2 regions of the Brevibacillus sp. LEMMJ03 genome follow, and region 2 is predicted to be linked to the other one. Evidence: riboswitches for the same ligand, from Rfam matches in the RefSeq annotation. Region 2 holds a riboswitch; the other holds the start of a gene.
What was found. Region 2 has a riboswitch for S-adenosylmethionine ahead of FOI68_RS06125 (pyridoxal phosphate-dependent aminotransferase). Riboswitches for the same ligand answer to the same signal wherever they lie in the genome.
Positions count from the first base shown of each region.

Region 1: another riboswitch for S-adenosylmethionine. It lies ahead of FOI68_RS05390 (sugar ABC transporter substrate-binding protein); the one in region 2 lies ahead of FOI68_RS06125 (pyridoxal phosphate-dependent aminotransferase).

Region 1 is NZ_VKJN01000003.1:138,479-146,390, forward strand. Features, by position in the region: gene FOI68_RS05360 (VOC family protein) at 1-221, shown strand, start outside; gene FOI68_RS05365 (hypothetical protein) at 401-625, opposite strand; gene FOI68_RS05370 (hypothetical protein) at 758-1,243, shown strand; gene FOI68_RS05375 (DUF2723 domain-containing protein) at 1,165-2,748, opposite strand; gene FOI68_RS05380 (FTR1 family iron permease) at 2,869-3,798, opposite strand; gene FOI68_RS05385 (hypothetical protein) at 3,876-4,790, opposite strand; SAM riboswitch class I at 5,061-5,180, shown strand; gene FOI68_RS05390 (sugar ABC transporter substrate-binding protein) at 5,299-6,441, shown strand; gene FOI68_RS05395 (sugar ABC transporter ATP-binding protein) at 6,473-7,912, shown strand, end outside.
Region 2 is NZ_VKJN01000003.1:301,038-308,949, reverse strand. Features, by position in the region: gene FOI68_RS06135 (SRPBCC family protein) at 141-641, opposite strand; gene FOI68_RS06130 (hypothetical protein) at 1,113-1,583, opposite strand; gene FOI68_RS06125 (pyridoxal phosphate-dependent aminotransferase) at 1,878-3,062, opposite strand; SAM riboswitch class I at 3,166-3,277, opposite strand; gene FOI68_RS06120 (efflux RND transporter periplasmic adaptor subunit) at 3,446-4,678, opposite strand; gene FOI68_RS06115 (efflux RND transporter permease subunit) at 4,692-7,832, opposite strand; gene FOI68_RS06110 (MarR family winged helix-turn-helix transcriptional regulator) at 7,829-7,912, opposite strand, start outside.

The sequences.
Region 1 (7,912 bases), 160 kb from region 2:
CCGATACGTTTCCAGGCCAACCCCATCAGAGCGGCAGTCAGGTCACCATCTGTATCTCAACAAACGACAAGGAAAAATCGAAACGAATCTATGAAGCCTTAAAGCAGGGCGGTCAGGTGAACATGCCGCTGCAAGAGACGTTTTTCAGCCCGGCGTACGGGATTGTAACGGACAAGTTTGGCGTGACCTTCCAAATTAACACGGAGGGTAAACAACATTAACGAAAACGGCTCTGTTCGCGTCGCTTGCGACAGAGCCGTTTTCCGCAGTCCATGCCGTCACTTGCCTCACCGGCTTCCCCGTCGTCGAGCGGGACGGGAACCGGCGGCGCTGCCGGGCCGGCTGATGGACACGCAAAAAGGCGGACCCGAATCATGGGGTCCGCCTTTTTCCTTGGCGATTACGCCTGCCCCTGCTGCTGTTGGGACTGCATTTGCAGGGCCGATTGGACTTGCGAGATCATGGTTTGCGCCTGGGCGATCTCCTGGGACGCCTGCTTCAGCGCTTCTTCCGCCAATTGCGGGTTGGCTGCGGACTGTTCGATCGCCTGCGTAATCATGTTCTTCGCAAGAGTTGTGCACGCTTCCGCCTTTTTTAACTGGTCGGTGTTGACTTGTGCCGGCATGTGCCTTCCTCCTCTGCGTCAAGATCGGGTTCACACCTCGTAGCATCTCTCGCAGCAGCGGCAATTATGTATGCAGGGCAGCCCATCCCTCGCCGGATCACCGGCATACCATACAGGAGGGAGGTGTGCCGGATGAAAACACGGCTGACTCGGACGGTCGAACGGGTCGAGCAGGCGTTCTGGACGATCGTGTTTTCCGCACGGAAACAGGCGGGCGAGCGGGGCGTCCTGCTGCCGAAGCGGTTTGCCAGCAAAGCGAAAATCGAACGGTTCCTGCGGAAAACCATGACGCCCTGTCTGGCCAAACGGGTAATCGGCAGCCTGGATTTGCGGCGCATCCGCGGTCGTCTGGCGATCCCGGTCGGAGACGGAATCGGCGCGCCGCCGATCGTCAAGGCGCGGGTGCTGGCGGCAGCCGGGCGGACCGCGACCGTGGCCGTCTGGTTTGCCTTTGACAGGGACGACCGGTTTTTCCGCGTCTACCAACTGCGGCGGAAGGCAGACGGCCGCTGGATTGTCTTTGGACGTCACCCGCTGGACTATCCGTTCGGCAGGGCCGGCGGCCGTCGGCGCGAACCGTCTGTCGGCTGCTGTGCGCCCTGCGTCGGCAGTTCGTAGAGGATCACCGTATGGTACGTGGGGTAGAGGAAGGGATCGGCTGAAAAGCGCGCCACTTCCTTCGCCGCCGGCCGCAGCTCCGGCGGAAATCCGTCCAGGACCGCGTTGGTGACCAGCACCCGGGAGACGGTGGAGGCGTGAAGCGTAAGGGACTGGGCGAAATAGGCGAACCGTCTGACGCGTTCCGTCTCGTAGGCGGGGGCGTAATAGTCAAACAGACGCTCTTCCTCCCAGGTGTACAGCAGGGTGCCCTCCGGGGGATACCGGGATTCCACGAACCGCACCAACTGCAGCGCGGGCGGAGGATCCAGATGACGCTGAAGCACGGCTGCCTGGCGGACGGTCAGGACGGCCAGGACGCCCGCAAACAACAAACAGACCGCCGCTTTTCCCGCAAACCGGCGGGGCCGGTTTCCCAGCACGGAAAAACCGTGCGCGACGAGCAGAAGGAGCAGCGGCAGCAGCGGCAGGATGTGCCGGGCCTTTTCGCTGTTTTGGCCGAAAAACGCCCACAGTGCGTAAGGTCCGGCGGCCAGCGCCAGGAACCAGACGACGGCGGGTTGGGGGCGCGGGCGCAGCAGGTCGGCGGCCCCTGCCGCCGCGCCGCCGATCAAGACGGCGAGAACGAGGATGTTGAGCCATCCCGGCAGCCCCTGAGCAAATGCCTCCTCCGATGTGCCAATCAGGCCGTTCAGCGTCAAGCGTTCCCAGAGAAAACCGCACAGGCGCTCCCCCCAGGAGGCGCCGGAGGAAAAGGACGTGCCGCCCCAATCGGTGAAGTGGCCGACGGCAAACGCCTGCCCCAACTGCCAAAACGGGACAAGCCCGCCTTCGGTCGCGGCGGTGGGCAGCAGCCAGCCGGCCAGCGCAGCCAAGAACAGCAGCACGACCACGGCCGTACGGGCGATAAAGCCCCCGAGACTGCGGCGTTCCCGAAACAGCCGGAACAGCGGGTGAAGGAGCAAAAAGCCGAACGGAAAGGACGACAGGCGAATGCCCAACAGCAGCGCAAACCAGACAGCGGCAAGGCAGGTGAGCAGAAACAGCGGCCGTCCGCTCAGGTGAAGGGTAGCGGCGATGACGGCCAACAGCACCAGGACCGCCAGCAAGCCCAACGCGTCCGACATGGGCTGCACGACGGTGAGCCCCAGCAGCGGACTGGCCGCGAACAGGAGCATTGCTGTCCATCTGGATCGGGCGTCGGGCAGCAGTTTTTGGGCCAACAGGTAAAACGGAATCTGGGAGAGCGCTCCGCACCAGACGGACAAGAGCGTCAGCGCGCGAACCGGCTCTTCCGCGAACGGCAGGAACAGATGGCCGGCGAGGATGTACAGCGGATAGCCGGGAAAGTGGGGCTGCATGTTGAAGATGTCGTACCGCTGGAGCGCGAGGGCAAAATCAACGGCGTCCCAGCTTTCCGCGTACACCCCGGCAAACGGGAGGCGGAGGGCCCAGACGGCCGCTGTCAAGAAAGTCAGGATGATGGCATTTCGAAAAAACGGCATGTCGGACACCCCCTCCTTCTGCCTGGGGTCTCGGTACTGCTCAGTGGCGGAACGCCACATGCCGCGGCTTTGATCCGCGGCATGCTGCCGGGTGCTGTCCCGACGGATCGCTGCCGCCACTCACGCCGCCGGCGGCTGATGGGCTGCGTCCTCCTTTTGCCGCTGCTGCCGGACCGACCGCCAGCGGATGAGGAAAACGATGACGAGGTAGTACAGCCAGTACGCGGCGAACTCCTCCACCGACGGATTGTGCGTATAGCCGAGCAGCGCTTTGAGGAAAATGCCTACCTGACCGCTCAGCAGCGGAGCGGTTCCGTAATCGCGGATGTAGTGCTGTTCGTCGACCGGATGCTCCGGCAGGATGGAGACGATGTTGTACACTTCCCCGATGTCTCCGGCCGGCGTGCGGTAGACGCTGCCGATCAGCCCCAGGTCCTGCATGACGCCGACGCCTTGGGCGAACAGGCCGGCGGCGATGATCAGGATGATCACCTTGGTGACGGTAAAAAAGGTGCGCAGCGGCAATTTTTTGCTGCTGTTGAAAAAGAGATACGACAGCACACAGGCCAGCCCCAATCCGGCCAGCGCTCCCCAGCTTGTCAGCGCCTTTTGGATGTCCCCGCCGCTGATTGCCGCAAAGAAGAAGACGGTCTCCACGCCTTCCCTCAGCGTCACGAGAAAGGAGTGGACGATCAGGTTGGCTGCGCTGCCCGCCGTCAGGATCTTGTCCAGCCTGCTGTGCATGTCGCTTCGCATGTCTTTTTGCTGGCCGGACATCCACACCGCCATGTGCGTCAACAGCAGGGAGGAAGCGAACAGCATGCCGATCCGCATGTAGTTTTCGCTCGCCATCATGCGGAAGTCGGTAAGCACGATTTGAAACAGGAGAGCGACGAGAAAACTGGCGAAAAGAGCCAAACCGGCGCCGGCCCACACCCATTTGTTCCACTGGCGGGCGCCGACGCGGGTGAGATAGGTGACGATAATGCCGATGATCAGCAGGGCTTCGAAAGCTTCCCGCAGGGTGATGAGAAACGCCTGTATGTCCATGGGTACCTCCCCCTTCTACGACGGAGAGAGACCTCCCCGCGCGGAAGAGGTCGCTCCCGTTTTTTCGATATGGACGGTTAGATCCATTTCTTTCGTTTGGCGAGCCAGAACAAGCTGCCGAAAACGATGATCAGGCCGCCCATGAGAGAAGCGGTGACCACCGGATTTACCTTGGACGGAGCCGGTTTGGCGCCTTCTCCGGCGGGCGCCGGGTTCGCGGTCGGGCCGTCTGTCTGTCCGCCGGCGGAATGGGCAGACGACTGTGCGGCCGGTTCTCCCTGTCCGGGAGATTGTTCCGGGGCCTGTGCGGCGGGGGAAACGGCCGACTGCCCAGGAAGGCTGCCGGACGTCGGCGTTTGTTGGCCGGCAGGGGACGAACCGCCTGCCGTCGTTTTCGTGCCGGCCGGAGAGGCCGTTCCCCCTTTCCACGGAAACAGCGGCTGGAGCGTGGAGCGAATCAGTTTGGTCTGCTTCAGGAACTCGTTCTTGTCGGAAGGCACGGTCCCCACGCCGAACAGGCCGGGATTGCCCAGCGCGGCCAGCGCTTTGTCGAAAGCGGCGAACGCCGTTTTAGAAGCGCTGTCACTGATGTACGGGGCGAGCACGTTGAGGGTCCCTCTGCCTTTTGCCAAAAGCAGCTTTGCCTTGGCGTAGTCGTCAAACTGCTGCTCGGCGTTTGTCAACCGGCGGTCGATGTTCTTCACCAGCAGCGCTTTGTAGTTGTGCAGGACGAGATCCTTGTTTTGTTGAGAAAAGTTCGCTTCCAGCGTCTGGGCGGTCTGTTGGCCAAACTCCAGGGCGATCTCGTTTTTGCGGCTGAGAAACGCCTGGTGGGCGCCGTTCCAGTCTTCCGGAGTCTGTTCCAGCTTGGCCGCGATCTCCTTGAAGCTCTCCGCGAGGTCTTCCTTGTTCGGGTCGCCGTAGGAATAGGCGAAGGCGGATGCGGGCAGAAGCAGCGCCAGAAACAGGGCGAGCAAGAGGCGCAGCGGCACGGAGCCTCCTCCTTTCTATCATTAATATAATGATAATCATTATCAAAACGATCTCCTCTCCTGATAATAAAGGGGCATCCCGTACGCGTCAATAAAGATTTTCATTCTCGATGAAAGGAGCACATGCCGTTCCATCCGTTTTTGGAAGTTGCTTACAGTCGCGAATATTTCTGAAAAACTCCCAAAAACGGGATTGACGGAGCCGCCGGCTTCGATGTATGATGTCCTCATCATCAAAAGCATAGTGGAAAACTTGGAATTACACATGCCTTCTTATCCAGAGCAGGCTGAGGGACTGGCCCGATGACGCCCGGCAACCGACTGTCAAGAGCATGCGGCTCTTGCGGCACGGTGCTAACTCCTGCAGGAATGTTTCCTGAGAGATGAGAGGTGAGCGAGCGAACCGCGCCTCTTTCCTCAGGGAAAGAGGCGTTTGTTTTTTCCGGTTTTTCCGTCCATGCCATCATTTTTCACGCACTCATACGGGGGGATGTACCAGATGAAAACGATGAAAAAATGGATGACAGCCAGTCTCGTCGCGGCCCTTTTGCTGACGGGCTGCACCAGTGAACAGCCGCCGGCGCCGTCTGCCCAGTCCGCCACGTCACAGTCGTCCCAGCCGGCGGCCGCGCCGCAGCAGCCGGCAGCCGCATCACCGGCGGCGTCTACCTCGGCGGCCATTCCGGCGGCAGTGGACAAACCGTTGAAAATCGCTCTGGTCAGCGAGTTCTCCATCGGGACGTTTTCCGCCCAGTACCTGCAGGGAGTCAAAGAGCAGGTGAGCAAATTCGGCGGCGAGCTGGTCGTCTACAACGCGGACGGCGACCTGGGCAAAATGGCGGCCCACCTCGACACCGCGGTCAACCAAAAAGTGGACGGGATCCTGATCAACCACGGCCGTGCGGAAGCGCTGCAGCCGGGCGTGGAGCGGGCGGTCAAGGCGGGGATTCCCGTCGTCGCGTTCGACAACGACCTGGACCAGGTGGACGGCGTCACCGTGATTGACCAGGACGACTACAGCCTGGCCTGGCAGGGGCTGAAAAACCTGGCCCAATCCATCGACGGGAAAGGCAACATCGTCTACATCTGGGTGGGCGGTTTTGCGCCGATGGAAAAGCGCAACCGCGTCTACGAGATTTTTCTCAAGCGCTACCCCAACATCAAGGAGATCGCCCGCTTCGGTTCGGCCACCCCGAACACGGCGCTGGACACCCAGGCGCAGATGGATGCGATCCTGAAAAAGTACCCGAACAAAGGCGACATCGCTGCCGTGTGGGCGCCGTGGGACGAATTCGCCAAAGGGGCTACGCGGGCGATCAAGGCGGCGGGACGGACGGAGATCAAGGTGTTCGGCATCGACTTGTCCGACGAAGACCTGCAGCTCATCCAGGAGAAGGACAGCCCGTGGAAAGCGTCGGCGGCGACCGATCCGGCCGACATCGGACGGGTGCAGAGCCGCTTCCTCTACCAAAAGATCGCCGGCGAACACACGCCCAAGTACTTCTCGCTCGATCCGCATCTGGTCAGCCAGGACAAACTGCCGGACAAACCGGTCAACATGTCCGAACTGGCTCAATACGTGAGCGGATGGGGACGTAGCGACGCCGCCGTCTCGCCGTGGATGGCCGCGCTGGAGGCTAAGCACAAGTGACAGGAACGGACAGATCAGGGAGGGATGCGAGATGACGGCCTCCATTTTGGAAATGAAGGGGATCGTCAAGCAGTACGGCGGGGTGTACGCCCTGCGCGGGGTGGATTTCACCGTGCGCGGCGGGGAGGTGCACGCCATCCTCGGGGCCAACGGGGCGGGCAAAAGCACGCTGGTGAAAATTCTCTCCGGCGCGGAGCAGGCGACTGCCGGCAGCATTCTGATCGACGGCCGCGAGCTTGCGGTCGCCGAACCGCGGGATGCCAAGCGGGCCGGCATCCACCTCGTGCAGCAGGAAGTGGACACGGGGCTGATTCCCTCCCTGAGCGTCGCGGAAAACATTCTCCTGGACCAATCCGTCTCCGCCGGCGGCTGGTGGCATTCGCCGAAGCGGACGGTGGAGCGGGCCCGACAGATTCTCAGCCGGTGCGGTTTTTCCCTGCCGCTTAAGGCAAAGGCGGAGGAGCTGACGCTGGCGGAAAAGCAGTTGGTGCTGCTGGCCCGCGCCGTGTCCCAGGACGTCCGCTTCGTCATCTTTGACGAGCCGACCGCGCCGCTCAGCCTGACGGAAGCGGCGGCGCTGTTCGAGCTGATCGCCAGCCTGAAGGCGGCCGGGTTGGGGATCGTCTACATCTCCCACCGGCTGCCGGAGGTGTTCGCCATCGCCGACCGCATCACCGTGCTGCGGGACGGCAGTCGGGTGTGGGAAAAGCGGACGGACCAGACCAGTCCGGAAGAAGCGGTGTCGGCGATGCTGGGCCGAAGCGAAGCCAATCGGGCGGACGACCGGACGGGGCGAGCAGGCGAAGTGCTGCTGGAAGCGAGAGAGCTGCGGATCGGCCACAAGGTGAAGCGGTTTGACGTCCAGGTGCGGCAGGGGGAGATCGTCGCCGTGGTGGGACTGGTGGGCGCCGGCAAGACGGAGGTGTCCCGCGCCCTGTTCGGCGCTGACCGGCTGGACGGCGGCGAGATCCGGCTGCGAGGACGGACCCTGCGCCTCCGCCATCCCGGTGAGGCGATCCAGAACGGCATCGCGCTGATTCCCGAAGAGCGGCGGCTGCAGGGCATTCTGGTGGAGGAGCCGGTGAAGCACAACCTGACGCTGGCCCACCTGCGGGCGTTTGCGCGGGGAGGCTTTCTTTCGGACAGGGCGGAGCGCGAGGCGGCCCAGTCCCTCGTGGAGCGGCTGGGCATCAAGACGGCCGGGCTGGACCAGCGGACGGGCAGCCTGTCCGGCGGCAACCAGCAGAAAGTGGCGATCGGCAAGTGGCTGTTGACCACGGCCAGCGTTTTCCTCTTCGACGAGCCGACCAAGGGCGTGGACATCGGCGCCAAGCAGGAGATTTTCCGCTTGATCAGGGAACTCGCGGACGAGGGCAGGGGCATCTTGTACTTTTCCAGCGAGATTGACGAAGCGCTGGCGCTGGCCGATCGCCTGATCGTGCTGGAAAACGGCCGGACCGCCGCGGAATGG
Region 2 (7,912 bases):
CTATTGTTCTCTGATCATGACATATCAAAACGGGCCCCCTTATGTTTTAAGGAGACCCGTTCTTCTTTATCAGCCTTTATCTGCAGCTCATTTGCAAATCGTTTGAAGATGAAAGGAACCGCTCGTGATTGTAAATACCTTTATGGTGATGGATAATTGATTTTACCCGTTTCAACCAATTGCTTTACCCCAAGAAACATGAAATTCCAACCCTGTTCTGTACTGTCATGGTACTCACGAAGTGCTTGTTCAATGTCTTTCTCCGTCCAGCCTTCTTCATGAGGAACGACAATCTCTTGTGTGAAAGTCATCTCGCATCCCTTTTCAAGAGGTTTACATTCAACGGTAATCCTGTCTTCTGTGTCACTAAATTGCGGCATTTTAAAGGTAAACACCAATCGATTGGGCGGGTCAATTTCGATGTATTCACCAATTGCCCTGTAATCTTTCCCTCCACGATGATCCACAATTTCCCATGTTCCACCGACATGAGGTTCGTTCTTTGCCACTTTATTCGTCGATTCCATCGTAAACAGCCATTTTCTCATCATTTCCGGGTTGAGCCAAGCGTCAAACACTCTGTCTGCAGAGACATCAAAAGAACGTTTCATCGTTAACGTTATGGTAGATGCATGAACCATTCTCATCATCCTTTACAACGTGATTAATTAGGTGCAAATCGTTCCACAAACGTTCGCAAAAACGAAGCCATTCTGCTGCAGGAGGTAACAATTCGAGTTGAAGACGACACGTATGTGTCCGTCCTTGCACGGTCCTTTCAAGCAAGTCTGCCCGTTCTACTATTTTGATAAACCATTAGGTAGATGATTCCAGATGGATGTCGGTGTAAAACCTGAGCGGATTCAGCGGGCACCACCGGTTTCGTTACGCCAACAAGCTCATGATCACAGCGAGGATGACCTTTTTCAAACTGGACTTCGCCAGCCGGCAGGTTCACACTCTCACCTGTGACAACTGCGGACTGATTCATTGGTTTGCCAAGAACATTGATCGCCTGCGGGAGTAATTCGGGCAAGCAAAAAGGGAAGCGTGAACCGCTTCCCGTCTTTTTTCTCTGGAACGTTTTCGTCTCTTTGGCACGCCAGATTCCCCTACGCGATGCGAACAACCCGTGCCTTTTCCGTCTGCGGCAGGAACGGCAGATCGACGTGTTCCCGCGCCACGTCGAAGCCAATGTCTTCGGCAAGCAGCAGCGCTTCTTCACGGAACGTCGGCGTACAGCTTCCTTCGTTCAACTGGCACAGCCGCTTCAGGCGCTTCAGACGCTCCGCCATCTTCTCCGCGCGCATCACCTCGTTGCGCAGGTCGCATACGTTTACGTGCACCGCGTCGGCGATCATGCTGATGTCATTGACATGGACAATGAGCCGCTTGCCCTCCTCCGTGACAAAACCGAGCGAGCAATACTGCGCGCCGGACATCTCCAGCCGCGTGAGAACGGCGTTGGTAAACTCTTCGCCGGACCGCAGGCGAATCAGGCCCGCTTCGACGGCGCCGCCTACCTTGCGCTCATTGGTGATGACCGTGTACATATCGGTGTATCCGTTGATCTGATAGCGCATGACACCCTCCTGCCGAGCAAACGTGATCATTGAGATCAATTATCATTACCATACCCATCGTATAATGAAAATCATTATCTGTCAATGCTGAGAATGATTTTTACTGAGAATGTTTTTTGCACACCACCGTGTTACGGATTATTGTCTCCGCCCTTTTTCCATGCTATTCGCCCACCCGGTTTCGGGCTCTACGACACTCGCCTATTTTGGCCGGAAGTCACTTCAAAAAAATCAAACCGCCAAGGCCGTTCTGCGAACACCCTGGCGGTCAGATCTCTTTCTCTATGACATGAACTATTTTTTGCACGGGGAGAAAATACCCAAACGCTCAATCCGCTCCACCGCTTCCGCCAGCCGCTCCTCGCTGGCCAGCAGCGCGGCGCGGACGTACCCTTCGCCGGTGGGACCGAAGCCGACGCCTGGCGCGACGGCGACATGGGCCTTCTCCAGCAGCAGGTCGGCAAAATCAGCGGACGTAAACCCTTTCGGCACCGGCAGCCAGGTGAAGAACGATCCCTGCGACGGTGCCGCCTCCCAGCCGATTCGGTGCAGGTTGGAAAACAGCGCGTTGCGCCGGCTTTCGTAGACGGCGACCAGCTCGCGGACACACTGCTGGGAATCGGTCAGCGCCCGGGCCGCCGCCATCTGGATGGCGCCGAACAGGCTGCAGAAGTAGTGGTCCTGGATCAGGTTGATCAGCCGGACCAGTTCCCGGTTGCCGACCATCGCGCCGACGCGCCAGCCGGCCATGTTGTAGGTCTTGGACAGCGTGTAGAACTCCACGCCCACCTCTTTGGCCCCCGGCACCTGCAGGAAGCTGACCGGCTTCTTGCCGTCGAAGCTGATCGCTCCGTAGGCGAAGTCGTGGCAGACGACGATTTCGTGCTTGCGGGCGAAGCGGACCGTCTCTTCGAAAAATTCGAACGGCGCATTGACCGCTGTCGGATTGTTGGGATAGTTCAGGAACATCAGCTTGGCCTTGTCCAGATCCTCCCGGGCCAATTCGCCGTAGTCCGGCAGGAAGCCGTTCGCGGCGCGCAGCGGCATCATCACCATCCGCCCGTCGGCGATCGCCACGCCCGACCAGTAATCGGGATAGCCGGGGTCCGGCACCAGGGCCACATCGCCCGGATTGAGCAGCACCTGGCAGATTTCCACCAGTCCGGTCTTGCTGCCGAACAGGATGGCCACTTCCTCTTCCGGGTCCAACTCGACGTCAAACTCCTGCTTGTACCAGTGGGCGACGGCCCGTTTCAGCTCCGGACGGCCGCTGAACGGCGGGTACTTGTGGTGGACCGGCCGGGCCGCGTGGGCCTGCAGTTCCTCGACAATGTGCGGCGGCGTGGGCAGATCGGGGTTGCCCTGCCCCAGGTTGATCACGTCATGGCCGGCGGCGATGGCTTTGTTCACTTTTGCCACCAGCGAGGCAAAAAACTGCGTCGGCAGTCGGTCAATCATGGCGGACGGTTGGATGCGCATCGGTCTCTCGTTCCTTTCCCTCGGGTAAATCGTGCAGACATCGGCACGTAGGCAAAAGCCCCTTTTTCCTGTACAGAAAAAGGGGCAGATCGACATCTCCACGTTCTTATCTGTCAGGAATGCTCCTGCTGGAATTGGCACAGCATCTGCCGCCGTACAGGCAGATCCGCTGCCGGGCTTCATCGGGCCAGTCCCTCCGCCTCTCTGGATAAGGTCATTGCATGCTATTCGGTTTCGTTTGCGTTACAGCTTCATGCCAGCACACATCCGGCGGGACGGCGACCGTGCCGGCCCCTCGTTACGACGTCCGTTCAAGGCCGCCGAAGGGTCCGGACTGCGCTGGTTGGTAATCTCTTTCATACTACTTGAGCAAAACGGCAGTGTCAAGATGTCGGCTGGATGTGCACTTTGGCGCCGTCCTTCAGCAGCGTCTGGCCGCGCACGACGATTTTCTCGCCTTCCTTCAGGCCCGCCTTTACCTCCACCAGATCGCTGGATTCGGTGCCGGTCTGGACTTCCACTTTTTTCGCCGTGTCGCCTTCCAGCTTGTAGACGAACCGCTTGCCGTTCTCGTCAAAGACGGCCTTGAGCGGCACCACCAGCATGTTGGCGGCCTGCTGTTTCGCAAACTGGATGCTGACGACCATGTCCGCCTTCAGCGAGGCGTCCTGCTTGGCCAGGGAAATCTCCACCGGATACGCGCGCAGCGTCTGGTCCATCACGGGACTGATCGCGCTCACCGTGCCGTCCAGCTCCTTGGAGAGGGCGGAGATCTGGATCTTCACCTTGTCCCCTTTTTTCACCGACGTTACTTCCTCTTCGGAGAGGTTGGCCTTGACGATCAGCGGGTCGGTATCCACGATGGTGACCACCGGCGATTGCGGCGAAGCCATCTCCCCTACCTGTCCGTTGACGGCGGAGACGAAGCCGGAGATCGGGGCGGTCACCGTCGCGTTGGCCAACTGTTCACGGGCGTTTTCCAGCGAGACGCGGGCCTGTTCCACGGATGCCTGGGTGACGGCCACTCCCGTCCGCTTTTCTGCCGCCTCCAGCGCCTGCTTGGCGTTGGCATACGCCGTCTGCGCGTTTGTGAGGGTCGCCTGTGCCTGTTCCAATTGCTGAGGAGACACCGCCCCCTGATTGTACAGTTCGGACATGCGCTGGTAGTTGCGTTCCGCGTCCCGCAGCGCCTGCTCGGCCTGCACCAGACCGTTTTTCGCCTGCTGCAGCCCTTGGCTGGTGGTGGCATCACTCTGCTTCAGGTTGGCTACGGCGAGGTCGTACGCCGCCTGCGCCTGCTGCACCGCATTCACCAGGTCCGTTTTTTCCAGGGAGAAGAGCACCTGTCCCTTTTGGACATACTGCCCCAGTTTCACGTTCAACTGCACGATCTTGCCGCTCACTTTGGGCGCCAAGGTGACTTCCTTGTTGGGGGCCAGTTTCCCGGTTACCCCCGCGCGCGTGGACACGCTTCCTTTTTTCACTGTATCGACTTGTACCGGCACCGGCTTGTTTTCCGTTTGCGTCTGCTGCGTGGCCGCATCCGGAGCCGTACAACCTGCCAGGGCGACTGCCAGGGCCAGCAGCAGCCCAAGACTTCCCTTGTTCATCTTCATACCGTGTAGCCTCCTATCCCAACGTCGGCATTTCCTGGCCGGCCGATTTTTTCTGCTTGCGTTTCTCTTTGCGATTGCGCCATTTTTGACCCAGATCGTCAAACCAGGAGTAGACGACCGGAATCAGCACGAGCGTGATCAGCGTGGAGAAGCTGAGACCGAAGATGACGACAACAGCCATCGGCGCCTGCGATTCGTTCCCGTCCCCGCCGCCAAAGGCAAGCGGCGTGATCGCCAGAATCGTCGCCAGCGTCGTCATCAGAATCGGACGCAGCCGGATCGGACCTGCCTGGAGGATGGCCTCGTTCCGCTCCACGCCCCGTTTGCGCAGTTGGTTGACGTAGTCGATCAGGACGATCGCGTTGTTGACGACAATCCCGATGAGCAGGATGTACCCGATCAGCGCCGGAACGCTCAGCGGATAGCCGGTCGTAAGCAGCCCCACGACCACGCCGATGAACGTCGGCGGGATGGAGAACATGATGATAAACGGCGTAAACAGGGATTCAAACTGGCTGGCCATCACCATGTAGACCAGCGCGATCGACAGGATGATCGCCAGTCCCAGGCTTCCGAACGACTCGGCCATCTCCTTGCTCTGACCGCCGACTTCCAGCGTGTAGCCGTCCGGCAGCGACAGGGCGTTCAGCTTGGCCGTCACGTCACGGGTAACGGAGTTCAGGTCGCGTCCGACGATTTCGCTGCTGATCGTCACTTCCCGCGTCTGGTTGGTCCGTTTGATCAACTGCGGCACGTCCTGTTTGACGATCTCGGCGACGGACGAGAGGGCGACCTGCGCACCGCTCGCCGTCGGGATGCGGAGCTGCTGCAGGTAGCTGATGTCGTCCTGATACGACTTGGGCAGCATGATTTTCACGTCAATCTGGTCGTCCCCCGTCTGGTAGGTGGTGACCGTCATGCCGTCAAACGCCGTGCGCACGTTGGACAGCACCTGGCTGGTGGTCAGCCCGTACAGGCTCGCCTTTTGCGGATCGACCAGCACCTGCACTTCCTGGCGCGTCTCTTCCAGCGAGGTGGTGACGTTGCGCGTGCCCGGCACCTGCTTGATCTCGCCGGCGATGATCGAACTGATGTCTTCCAGCACGTCGAGGTTCTCCCCGCGCAAGCTCACTTCCAGCGGTGCCCCCATCGGGCCGCCCGACTGGTCCACTTCCGTTACCTCAATCTCCGCCCCCGAGATGTCGGCCAGCTTTTCGCGCAGTTGTTCCGTCACCTGCTCGGTGCTGACGGAGCGCTGATCCTTGGGGACCAGCTTCACCTGCACCTGCGCCTGGTTGGACGTGGCGTTGGCGATGATCGCGGGGCCGCCGTTGGACCCGATCGAGGTGTACAACTGCTCCAATTCCGGCAAATCCTTTACGCGTTTTTCCACTTCGGCGACGACTTTTTCCGTCTCCGACAGCATGGTGCCGTTCGGCATCTTAATGGAAATGGAAATCTGTCCTTGGTCCATCTTTGGAATAAATTCCGCGCCGACTCCGCCGGAGAGGACGATGGCGCCGACAAACAGGGCAATCGTCACGGCAAACACGGTCTTGCGGTGGCCGAGGGCCCACTTCAGCAGGCGGCCGTAGCCGCGCGCGATCTTGTTAAATCCTTTGTTGAACCACATCACCGGATTGAAGCCCCGGTAGTTGGACACTACCTCTCCTTCGGTGTGCGGCACTGTTTTCAGCCAGCGGGAACTGAGCATCGGCACCAGTGTCAGCGAAGCCAAGAGCGCCGCGATGTGCGAGTAGACGACGGTCAGCGCCAGCGGGCCAAACAGCTCGGAAGCCAGCCCTTCGACGAAGACAATCGGAGCAAATACGGCGATTTGCGCCAGCGCGGAGGCCATCACCGCCGTGCCCACTTCCTTGGAACCGAGCCGGGCCGCTTCCATCATGCTCTTACCCTGTTCCCGGTAGCGGAAGATGTTTTCCAGAATCACGACCGCGAAGTCTACCAGCGACCCCAGCCCCAGGGTCAAACCGGCCAGCGAGATCATGTTGATCGTCTGGCCGGTAAAGTACATCAGGCAGAAGGTCGCCACCACGGAGATCGGAATCACGATGGAGACGATCAGCATGGAGCGGAAGCTGTTCAAAAACAGGAACAGGATGATGATCGAGAACAGCCCGCCCACGAGCGCGTGCTCTCCGACCGTGTAGATGGAATCCTTGATAAACTTGGACGAGTCGAGAATCGTGGTCACCTTGACGTTGGGAGGCAGCACCTGTTTCAGCGCCTCCAGTTCCCGGTTGACCGCGTCCGCCACTTCGATGGTGTTGCCGCCCGAGGCTTTGGTAATGGTCAGGCCTACGCTGGGCATTCCGTTCATGAACGCCTTCTGCGTCACTTCCTTGTACGTCTCGGTGACTGTCGCCAGGTTTTTCAGCGCGATGCTGCCGTTCTGCACGCGAATCGGCGTCTCGCCGATGTCAGCTACGGAGCCGTACTCGCCGTCGACCCGGATGCTCAGCTTGGTGTCGCCCTGACGGATGACGCCGGACGAACCGGACACGTTGGTGGCCATCAAGGCCTGCTGAATCTGATCGATGCCGATCCCGTACGCGGCCAGCCGGTTCGGGTCGAGCACGACCTCGACGATCTTCTCCTGGCCGCCGGAGACGCCGACGGAGGCAACGCCTTCAATCCGCTCCAGGCGCGGCTTGATCGTGTCCTCCGCGATCGACTTCAGCTTGACGACGTCTTCTTCCCCGGTCAGGGAAAAGGTCATGATCGGTTCACTGTTAGGGTCCAGTTTCAGAATGCGGGGAGCCTTGGCGTTGTCCGGCAGGATGCCGCGGACCAGGTCCACCTTGTCCCGCATGTCCAACGCTGCCTGGTCCATGTCGGTTCCCCAGTTGAACTGCAGGATGACCTGGGAGGCCCCTTCGGCGGAGTTGGACATGATTTTGTCTACGTTGGGCACCGTTCCCAATGCTTCCTCGATGGGACGGGTCACCAGCTTTTCCACTTCGGCAGGCGTGCTGCCCTCTACGGTGGTGACGACCACCGCCACCGGCAGATTCAGCTCCGGATACAGCTCAATCGCCAGCTTGGGCAGGGAGACGAAGCCGAAGAGGAGCAGAGCCACCGTCATCATCAGGATGGTAACGGGGCGTTGAATGGAGAATCGGGAAAGATTCATCGTGTACAGCTACCTCCCTTTTTCGGAAACGATTGTTGCCGTTTTTCCAAATAGTGTGTCAAGATCGTCAGCGATCGGCA